2 regions of the Halobacillus sp. HZG1 genome follow, and region 1 is predicted to be linked to the other one. Evidence: predicted binding sites of a transcription regulator. Region 1 holds the regulator's gene; the other holds the start of a gene.
The links. Region 1 encodes Rex, which represses fermentation and respiration genes when NADH is low (regulators of the CRP and FNR family bind a similar motif). Its sites were predicted from a motif close to TTGTGAAATATTTCACAA; they were not measured.
Positions count from the first base shown of each region.

Region 2: the regulator Rex is predicted to act here: its motif matches at 2,403-2,420, upstream of VKA52_RS17735 (DUF1641 domain-containing protein).

Region 1 covers NZ_JAYLVQ010000064.1:5,057-9,738, forward strand. Annotated here, with positions in the region: gene VKA52_RS12185 (ABC-F family ATP-binding cassette domain-containing protein) at 1-1,535, opposite strand, end outside; gene moaC (cyclic pyranopterin monophosphate synthase MoaC) at 1,696-2,178, shown strand; gene VKA52_RS12195 (redox-sensing transcriptional repressor Rex) at 2,194-2,853, shown strand; gene VKA52_RS12200 (GNAT family N-acetyltransferase) at 2,914-3,468, shown strand; gene VKA52_RS12205 (SDR family oxidoreductase) at 3,506-4,327, opposite strand; gene VKA52_RS12210 (MDR family MFS transporter) at 4,505-4,682, shown strand, end outside.
Region 2 covers NZ_JAYLVQ010000082.1:107,803-112,484, forward strand. Annotated here, with positions in the region: gene VKA52_RS17725 (cytochrome P450 family protein) at 1-1,080, opposite strand, end outside; gene VKA52_RS17730 (aldo/keto reductase) at 1,277-2,194, shown strand; gene VKA52_RS17735 (DUF1641 domain-containing protein) at 2,557-2,988, shown strand; gene VKA52_RS17740 (NAD(P)/FAD-dependent oxidoreductase) at 3,006-4,187, shown strand; gene VKA52_RS17745 (CBO0543 family protein) at 4,367-4,682, shown strand, end outside.

The sequences.
Region 1 (4,682 bases):
ATCTTGTTGATAAAGTAACGGTCGTGGGAAACGAATAAAAGGGTGCCAGGATAATCCACAAGCGCTGCTTCCAACACTTCCTTACTATCAAGATCGAGGTGGTTGGTCGGCTCATCGAGAATCAAGAAGTTCGCTTCCTGCATCATCAGTTTGGCTAAGGACAGTCTCGCTTTTTCGCCACCACTGAGCGCAGAAACAGGCTTCAGCACATCTTCTCCTGAGAAAAGGAAGTTGCCGAGGATGGTGCGGATATCCTTTTCGTTTTTCATCGGATATTCGTCCCAGAGCTCGTTCAAAACCGTTTTCGTTGAATTCAGCTTTGTCTGCTCCTGATCGTAATAACCGATTTGCACGTTCGTTCCGATCAGCTTTTCACCTTTCGACTGTTCCAAATCTCCGATGAGTGTCTTCAATAACGTCGTCTTTCCGACGCCATTTGGACCGACAAGCGCCACAGAATCGCCACGGTTCAAATCAAGGGATACGTTGTCAAAAAGGTAGTCATCGCTATCATCATAACGGAACGCATAGTTGCGCAGCTTCAACACATCATTGCCGCTTCGTTTCGCTATCTGGAAACTGAACTTCGCCGATTGGTTGTCGTCCTTCGGTTTTTCAAGCTTGTCCATTTTCTCCAGCTGCTTGCGGCGGCTTTGTGCTCGTTTACTTGTCGTCGCCCGGACGATGTTCTTCTGAATGAAATCTTCCATCCGCTTGATTTCTTCCTGCTGCTTTTCAAAGCGTTTGAGTTCCTGCTCATAGTCCGCTTCTTTCTTTTTCAAATAATCGCTGTAGTTGCCGTGGTACCGCTTGGATGATTGAAACGCGATTTCGTAGACGGTATTGACGATCTTGTCCAGGAAGTAGCGGTCGTGGGAGACGATGACGACGGCTCCTTGATAGCCCTGCAGGTAACCTTCAAGCCAGCTCAGTGTATCGATGTCCAAGTGGTTCGTCGGCTCATCGAGGATGAGGACATCCGGACTGGTAAGCAGCAGCTTTCCGAGCGCGAGGCGCGTTTTCTGTCCTCCACTCAAGGAGTTGATCGGTGTATCCCAGTTGAAGTTTTTGAAATTCAACCCGTTCAACACGCCGCGGATATCTGCTTCATACTGATAACCGCCAGCCGTCTTGAAATATTCCTGTTTCCGGTCGTAATCCGCCAGCAGCTGCTGGTAGCGCTTCTGATCGTCGAGCAGGTCGGGGTCCGCCATCTGCACTTCCATGGAGCGGAGTTCTTTCTCCAGGTCCTTCAGGTGTTCAAACACCTTCTCCATCTCGTTCCAAATGGTCTCCTCTGACTGCAGCCCTGTATTTTGGGCCAGGTAGCCCATCGTGGTTTCTTTCGGTTTGAAAATATTGCCCTCATCGTGGCTCATTTCACCAGCCATCATTTTGAGCAAGGTCGATTTTCCTGCTCCGTTCCGACCGACGATGGCGATCCGGTCGTTCATCTGTACTTCCAATTTGATATTCGATAAAATCAACTCGGCGCCGAAACGCTTCGTCAATTGGTTCAATTGCATGAGAATCATGTCGTTTCACCTCAATAAAATCAGTGTATCTCATAGGCGCATCCCCTAGCAACACAATGCTCCTGAAGTATGTGAAATCTTTAACGACTTCCGTTTGATTTTTTGGTAGAATAAGAGTAGTGTTTCAATCAGTACTGTTTACAAAAAGGGGTAGAAGAAAATGGCGGAGTTCAGTCATTTTAATGACCAGGGTCGCGCCCGTATGGTAGATATTTCAGACAAAAAAGATTCTGTACGGACGGCCGTCGCAGCAACAAGTGTACAAGTGAACGAAGAGATTTATCATAAAATCACCAACCATGAGATCGGAAAAGGGGACGTGCTCTCCGTGGCCCAGGTCGCGGGCATCATGGCAGCTAAAAACACGTCCGACTGGATTCCCATGTGCCATCCGTTATCTTTAAAAGGCATCGATGTGTCCTTTGATTGGGATACTGAAGATCAGCCGACCTTACACATCGAGGTTTCCGTCAAAACGAAGGGAAGCACAGGGGTGGAAATGGAAGCGCTAACGGCCGCCTCCGCCACAGCTCTCACGGTTTACGATATGTGCAAAGCGTTAGATAAAGGAATGGTCATCGGCCCGACCTACTTGAAAGAAAAGACAGGCGGGAAGAACGGCGACTACACGAGAAACAGGTAAAGGAGTCCGGTGCTAATGGATATCGAACAAACGAAGATTCCACAGGCGACAGCGAAGCGGCTGCCGCTCTATTATCGCTTTTTGAATAACCTTCATACCCAGGGCAAACTGCGTGTGTCTTCGAAGGAACTGAGCGATGCGGTGAAAGTCGATTCAGCGACGATCCGCCGCGATTTTTCCTATTTCGGAGCACTCGGGAAAAAAGGATACGGCTACAACGTCGAGTATTTGCTCTCCTTTTTCAGGAAAACGCTCGACCAGGATGAAACGACACGTGTCGCGTTAATTGGTGTCGGAAATCTGGGAACGGCATTTTTGAACTACAACTTCACGAAAAACAACAATACGAAAATCGAAATCGCCTTCGATGCGAACGACGAGCGTGTTGGTTCTGAAGTAGGTGGAGTCGGGGTCGAGCACATCGACGACTTAGAAGAAAAACTCGGCGACATTTCTGTTGCCATTCTTACGGTTCCCTCATCTGCTGCGCAAGGGATTGCCGACAGATTGGTGAATGCGGGGATCTCCGGAATCCTCAACTTTACACCGGCGAGAATCAGCGTGCCATCGAATGTCAGAGTCCATCATATCGACCTTGCCATCGAGCTGCAGGCTCTCGTTTATTTCCTGAAGCATTATCCACTGAACGAAGGGGAAGTAGAGGAAGACCAATAAGAAGGACATACGAGTGTGAAATCATTTTGGTTTCTCACTCTTTTTTTAGGAGGAAAGGGTTTGGAAACATTATCGTTTGGTTCAGAAACAGAAAGATTGGTCATTAGACCGCTTGAGAAAGGCGATTATGAAAGCTGGCTCCAAGGATATGAGGAACGTTTTCCTTCCAGGCGCCGCCATGATGAAGGCCGTCTTGATATGAGTGTTTGTACGAAAGAGTGGTTTGATGAGCTCGTGGAGAAACATCAGCAGTTGGCGATGAACGATACCGCCTATGTCTTCGGTGTTTTTCTGAAGGAAGACCGTACCCATGTGGGGATGATCGATTTTTCTACCTTAGTAAGATATGATTTCCAGTGGGGAAGAATCGGGTATGCGCTGCATAATCAGCATTGGGAGAAGGGTTATGGCAAGGAAGCGGTTGCTGAAGCGTTAAGGATTGCTTTTGATCAATTGAATTACCACAGGGTCGAGGCCCATATCAATTTGGATAATGCGCCTTCCATCAAGATGGCAGAGAGTATCGGCCTTGAGTATGAATGCACCCGGAAAGGGTTCATCCATGAGTTTGGGGAATGGACGGACAACTTGATTTATTATAAAAATGCAGAATAAAAAAGAAGCTCAGCCTGACGCTGAGCTTCTTTTTATGTTATTCGGTATTTTCTTTCCAGCTTTTGTCCATGAGCATCTTACCCGGCCACGTGTAGGCCATGATGCCGCCGTCAGCGGTGATGTCTTCACCTGTCACATACGAACTCTCATCAGAAGCAAGGAACAGGGCGATGTTCGCCATTTCTTCCGGACGTCCCAGGCGTCCCATCGGAGTAACCCATTTATTCGCTTCACGGAACTCCCGGCCTTCTTCTTCCTGCTTGGACCCTGCAAGTTCCTGAACGAGCGGCGTTTCGATGGTACCCGGAGAAATCGAGTTGACACGGATGCCTTCCCGCGCATAGTCGATCGCCATCGCTCTTGTAAAGTTGGTGATGCCGCCCTTAGCTGCATTGTATCCGGAGCGGTCGAGATCTGCGGCCTGGCCGGACATGGATGATGTATTGATGACAGAGCCTCCATTTTCAAGCATGAGGGGGAGAATGTATTTGCTCGTCAAGAACGTACCTCTCAAATCGACGGCAATGATTTTATCAAAGAGTTCCACAGGATATTCGTGGACCTTTCCGCCTTCCTGATCGACGCCCGCATTGTTGAACAGGATGTCAACTTTCCCGTAATGCTCTTTTACGTAATTGGCGAACTGCTGGACACTATCCACATCAGAAACATCAAGCTCGACAGCTTCTGCTTTTCCACCTTCGTTCTTTACTTCATCCACGGTTTTTTGTACTTCTTCTACGTTAATATCCCCGCAAACGACCGTTGCACCTTCACTGGCAAATCGTTTAACGGTTGCCGCTCCTATTCCTGTAGCCGAACCGGTAACGACGGCAATTTTATTATCTAAACGTCCCATATTAAAAGAACCTCCTTCTGTTCGTTGCTATCACTCATACCCGCTCTCAGAATCCCTGTAAACCTCCATGAGAACAGAAGGCGCTTACAGTCGAAACATGCGGAATCATGGTTAACGAACAGCTCAGGTGGTATAGTAAATACTAGTTCGCGTATCGAAAGAAAGCGGGTGAGACGATTGAGTAAACTGCCTCATAAATGGCTCGTGGTCGTGTCGGTCCTTTTCGGGACATTCACGGTCATTTTGAACAATAGTATGCTGAACCCGATTCTGCCGCGCTTCATCGAGATTTTTGAATCCGATGCCGTTGCAGTCGGGTGGATTTTAACGATCTTCATGGTATCGATGGGGATGA
Region 2 (4,682 bases), on a different contig from region 1:
CGCAATTTTCCCTTCGAGTCGGGCGAGAGGGGCACCGAGACAAAAGTGGATGCCGAATCCGAATGCCACATGCGCATTTCTTTCTCTCGTCACATCAAAGTGAGAAGCATGTTCAAATTTTTCTTCATCACGGTTAGCCGAACTGATCGATGCGATAACGAAATCCCCACGTCTGATAGGCTGTCCGTGGAAATCAATGTCATCATCTGCCCATCTGGCCGTTGAGAAATCGACAGGGCTGTAATAACGAAGCCCTTCTTCAATGGCCCCAGGTATGAGAGATGGGTCAGCTTTTACTTTTTCAAGCTGGTCAGAATGCTCAAATAGGGCAAACATCGTGTTCCCGATCAAATTGACGGTTGTTTCATGACCGGCGATGATTAAAAGGACAATCATAGAGTAGAGTTCATTTCTTGTCAGCTGCTCCCCGTCTTCTTCCGTTTGGATGAGGTGGGAAACGAGATCATCCTGAGGCTCTGCTTTACGTTGTTCAAAAAGCTCGGTCAGGTATGTAGTGAACGCTTCTACATCCACCATGAAGTCAGGGTCCATTTCGTTGGAGGCAGAGACAATCGTGTTGGACCACTGTCTGAATTTATCCCTGTCCTCTGCGGGAACACCGAGCATCTCACTGATGACGATAATGGGCAGAGGAAAAGCATAATCATCAATTAAATCCACCGTGGTATCTTTTTGTTTCATCTGGTTCAACAGATCATCTGCAATTTCACGGATCCTTGGTTCCAATTGTTTAATGGTCTTAGGGTTGAAGTAAGGTTGGACAAGTTTACGAAGGCGTGTATGGTCGGGCGGATCCACGTCGAGCATCATGTTTTGGAAGATGTTGAAGTCATTTTCGCCCGTGTCTTGGGTGGAAGATGAGAATAACTTGCTTTGGTCTTTAATGAAACTAGGTGATTTCAACAGCTCTTTCACGTGATCGTACTTTGTAATCATCCAGGAGTGATTCGTGCCATCATTGTTCATTGGAAAAATCGGTTGACTCTCTCGAAGCTCTTCGTAAAACGAATAGGCGCCTTTTTTGAAGTTCGATTGGTTCAGTGTTTCCATGTTCCCCATACAAAGTTCCTCCTCTGAAATGATCGATCTTATTTAAAGTATATAAGGGAATGAGGATTATTGGAAATAAAAGGAGTACCAGGTCATCCAGAATCTGGATGACCTGGTACTCCTTTTACTGGTAAGCGTTATTTCTTAAGGTTTTGAGGGAAAGTGATAAGATAAAGATAGGTTTGGAATGAAAGGTGGAAGCATTGTGAAGAAAATTCAATTAGGAAAAAGTGATTTACAAGTCGGGGAGATTGCGCTCGGCTGTATGAGAATGAGTGAACTGAGCACGAAGGATGCGTCGGAAGTGATTACAAATGCGGTCGAAAATGGGGTCGACTTATTTGATCACGCGGACATCTATGGAAAAGGCGAATCGGAATTCGTATTTGCTGACGCCCTCAAAACGACGGATGTGTCACGTGAGGACATCATGCTTCAATCGAAGTGTGGCATTCGCAATGGTTTCTTCGATTTTTCTAAAGAACACATTCTGGAGTCTGTAGACGGGAGTCTGAAGCGGTTGAATACAGATTACCTGGATAGTTTTCTACTCCACCGTCCGGACGCTTTGATGGAGCCGGAAGAAGTAGCTGAAGCGTTTGCCACACTGAAAGAAAGTGGGAAGGTACGTTACTTTGGCGTCAGTAACCAAAACCCGATGCAGATGGAACTGCTGAAGAAATATGTGGGCGACAGCTTGATCGTCAACCAGCTGCAACTCAGCATCGTCCATACACCGATGATTGATGCTGGATTCAATGTGAACATGCAGAACGACCCGGCCATCGTCAGGGACAGCAATGTTTTGGAATACTGCCGCCTGAATGATATAACGGTTCAAGCCTGGTCGCCATTCCAGCACGGAATGATTGAAGGTCCTTTTGTAGGGAATGACGCTTTTCCGGAAGTGAATGCCAAGCTGCAGGAACTTGCTGGGAAGTATGACGTGACGGATTCTGCCATCGCCATTGCCTGGATTCTGCGTCACCCTGCTAACATTCAACCTGTCGTGGGGTCCATGAACACCCAGCGAATGCAGGACATTGCCAAAGCTTCTCATATTGTATTGTCCAGAGAAGAATGGTACGAGCTTTACCGCGCTGCCGGTAACGATCTACCGTAACATTGTTGGAGGAGGCTAATCGGGTCCATGGTTAGCCTCTTTCTTGTATGGAGAACCTTTCCTCATTTAAAAAAGGTATATGACAGTATGAGAAAATATCTTTAGCGAATGATAATAAGAGTGATAAATCCGTCTTTTTGATTGAAAATGCTGTAAAAAAACAGCGATTTTGAAAAAAATTATAGATGTAACCGTTTATTTTGTCAGAATGTGTTGTGCTTCACAAGATTATATTTTACTCTAGTAACGTTAGCTATAAAATGGCACTCTTACTGTTTTATAACAGGTAGAGCTTTCGTTGCTTGTACTAGTTATTTACTTATAAAAAAATGAGCCCCGGGCTCAAAAAAGGAGAAGTGGATATGGCAGATTCATTCACAACAGAAAAAGACGGGCAGACAAACGTTGCTCGTGACGAGCGTGAACTGCTCGACCAACTACTGGAACCTGAAGTACAGGAATCTTTGACTGTTCTTGTGAAAGAGCTTCCGAAGCTTACCGAATTGGTGAAGATTCTTTCAAGCTCCTACGACACCGTTCAATCGATTGCGACGGATGAAGTTCTGAAAAAAGACACGGTTGAGTTCATGTCAGAAGTGGCTGAGCCTCTCAAACATACCGTGAAAGAAGTAGCGCAGAACGCAATCGAAGCGAAAGATCATGCGGAAAGCAGCTCAGAAGTCATCGGACTATTCGGCTTGATGAAGATGTTGAAAGACCCTCAGGCTCAGAAAATGTTCCGTTTCGTCAACGCATACTTAAAAGTATCTGCTGAACGCAATCACAAAGAGTAGGAAATGGAGGAATCAACATGTCAAAAGAAATCGTCATTTTAGGCGGCGGTTACGGCGGGCTTCTTGCTGCGTTGTCTGTGCGCCAATACATGGACGCTTCCGAAGCGAACGTCACAATCATTAACAAAACTCCGACACACCAAATCATTACAGAATTGCACCGTTTAGCAGCAGGAAACATTTCTGAGCAGGCGGCAGCACTTCCTCTTGAAAAGTTGTTGAAAGGAAAAGACATCAACCTTAAGGTTGCAACGGTCGAGTCCTTTTCTGTCAACGACAAAAAGATTTCACTGGAAGATGGTTCTGAATTGTTCTATGATGCTTTGGTCGTGGCACTGGGTAGTGTAACCAACTACTTCGGCATCCCAGGATTACAGGAACACAGCATGGTTCTTAAATCTGCGGAAGATGCAAACAAAATCCGTGAACATGTGGAAGCTCGTATCCGTGATTATGCAGCGTCCAATAACGAAGCTGATGCACACATCGTCATTGGAGGCGGTGGCTTGACTGGTGTCGAGCTTGTCGGTGAGTTGGCTGATGAAACACCAGCAATGGCTAAAAAATATGGCGTTAACCCTGATGAAATCAAGCTTACCCTTGTAGAAGCGATGCCGAAAATTTTGCCAATGCTTCCTGATCACTTGATTGAAAGAGCAACGAAGAGTCTTGAAAAGCGCGGCGTAGAATTCCTGACAGAACTTCCTGTCACGAATGTAGAAGGAAACGTCATCGAGTTGAAAGACGGCCGTAAGCTGACAGCGAACACGTTTGTTTGGACAGGCGGAGTTGCAGGAAATCCACTTGTCGGTGAATCCGGTATTGAAGTGAATCGCGGGCGTGCGTCTGTGAACAATTACCTTCAGTCCGTATCTCACAAAGACGTATTTGTTGTTGGTGACAGTGCGGTTTACTTCAAACCAGGTGAGGAACGTCCACAGCCACCGACAGCACAAATCGCTTGGCAGATGGGTGACACCGTCGGTTATAACCTATATGCCTTCCTTGAAGACAAGAGCTTTGAAGAGTTTGAACCTGTCAATTCAGGTACACTTGCAAGCCTTGGCCGTAAAGATGCGGTTGCTTTCATCGGTGCCAACCAGACACCATTGAAAGGTCTTCCGGCTTCTGTCATGAAAGAAGCGAGTAACGTGCGCTACCTTTCCCATATCAAGGGACTATTCGCACTTGCCTATTAAACCATATACTCTAAGGTAAACCACCTTAAAAAACGCCTGCTTCCATCGCTCCCAAGCGAAACGAAGCAGGCGTTTTTTTTTTGCGCTTATTACATTATTTCCCACACCTTTGGATGACCTGGTGTGGGTATTTTTGGTAATTAAAAGCGCATGTATAAAGGGGATGGGGTGGGTGAAGAATGGGAATAATTGATTCTTTGGAGTGGTGGGAGATGTATTTATTATTAGTTATTGTGGTGTGGGTCCTTTTTGCTTATCGATTTGTTGACTGGAAGCAGGTAGGGAAGCAATATCCGACGATTCTATTCTTCATTGCTGTCAACATGACCTATAATTTCCTTTATTACAACCACACGCTGTGGGCATTCCGAGGGATAACGATGGAGTGGCTGAATCATTCCATCATCAATATGGCGTTCACTTTTTTCATCTGCCCTGTCGGCTTAATTATCTATTTGCAGCGTTTTCCCCAAACGAGGAGCAGCCAGTTTATTT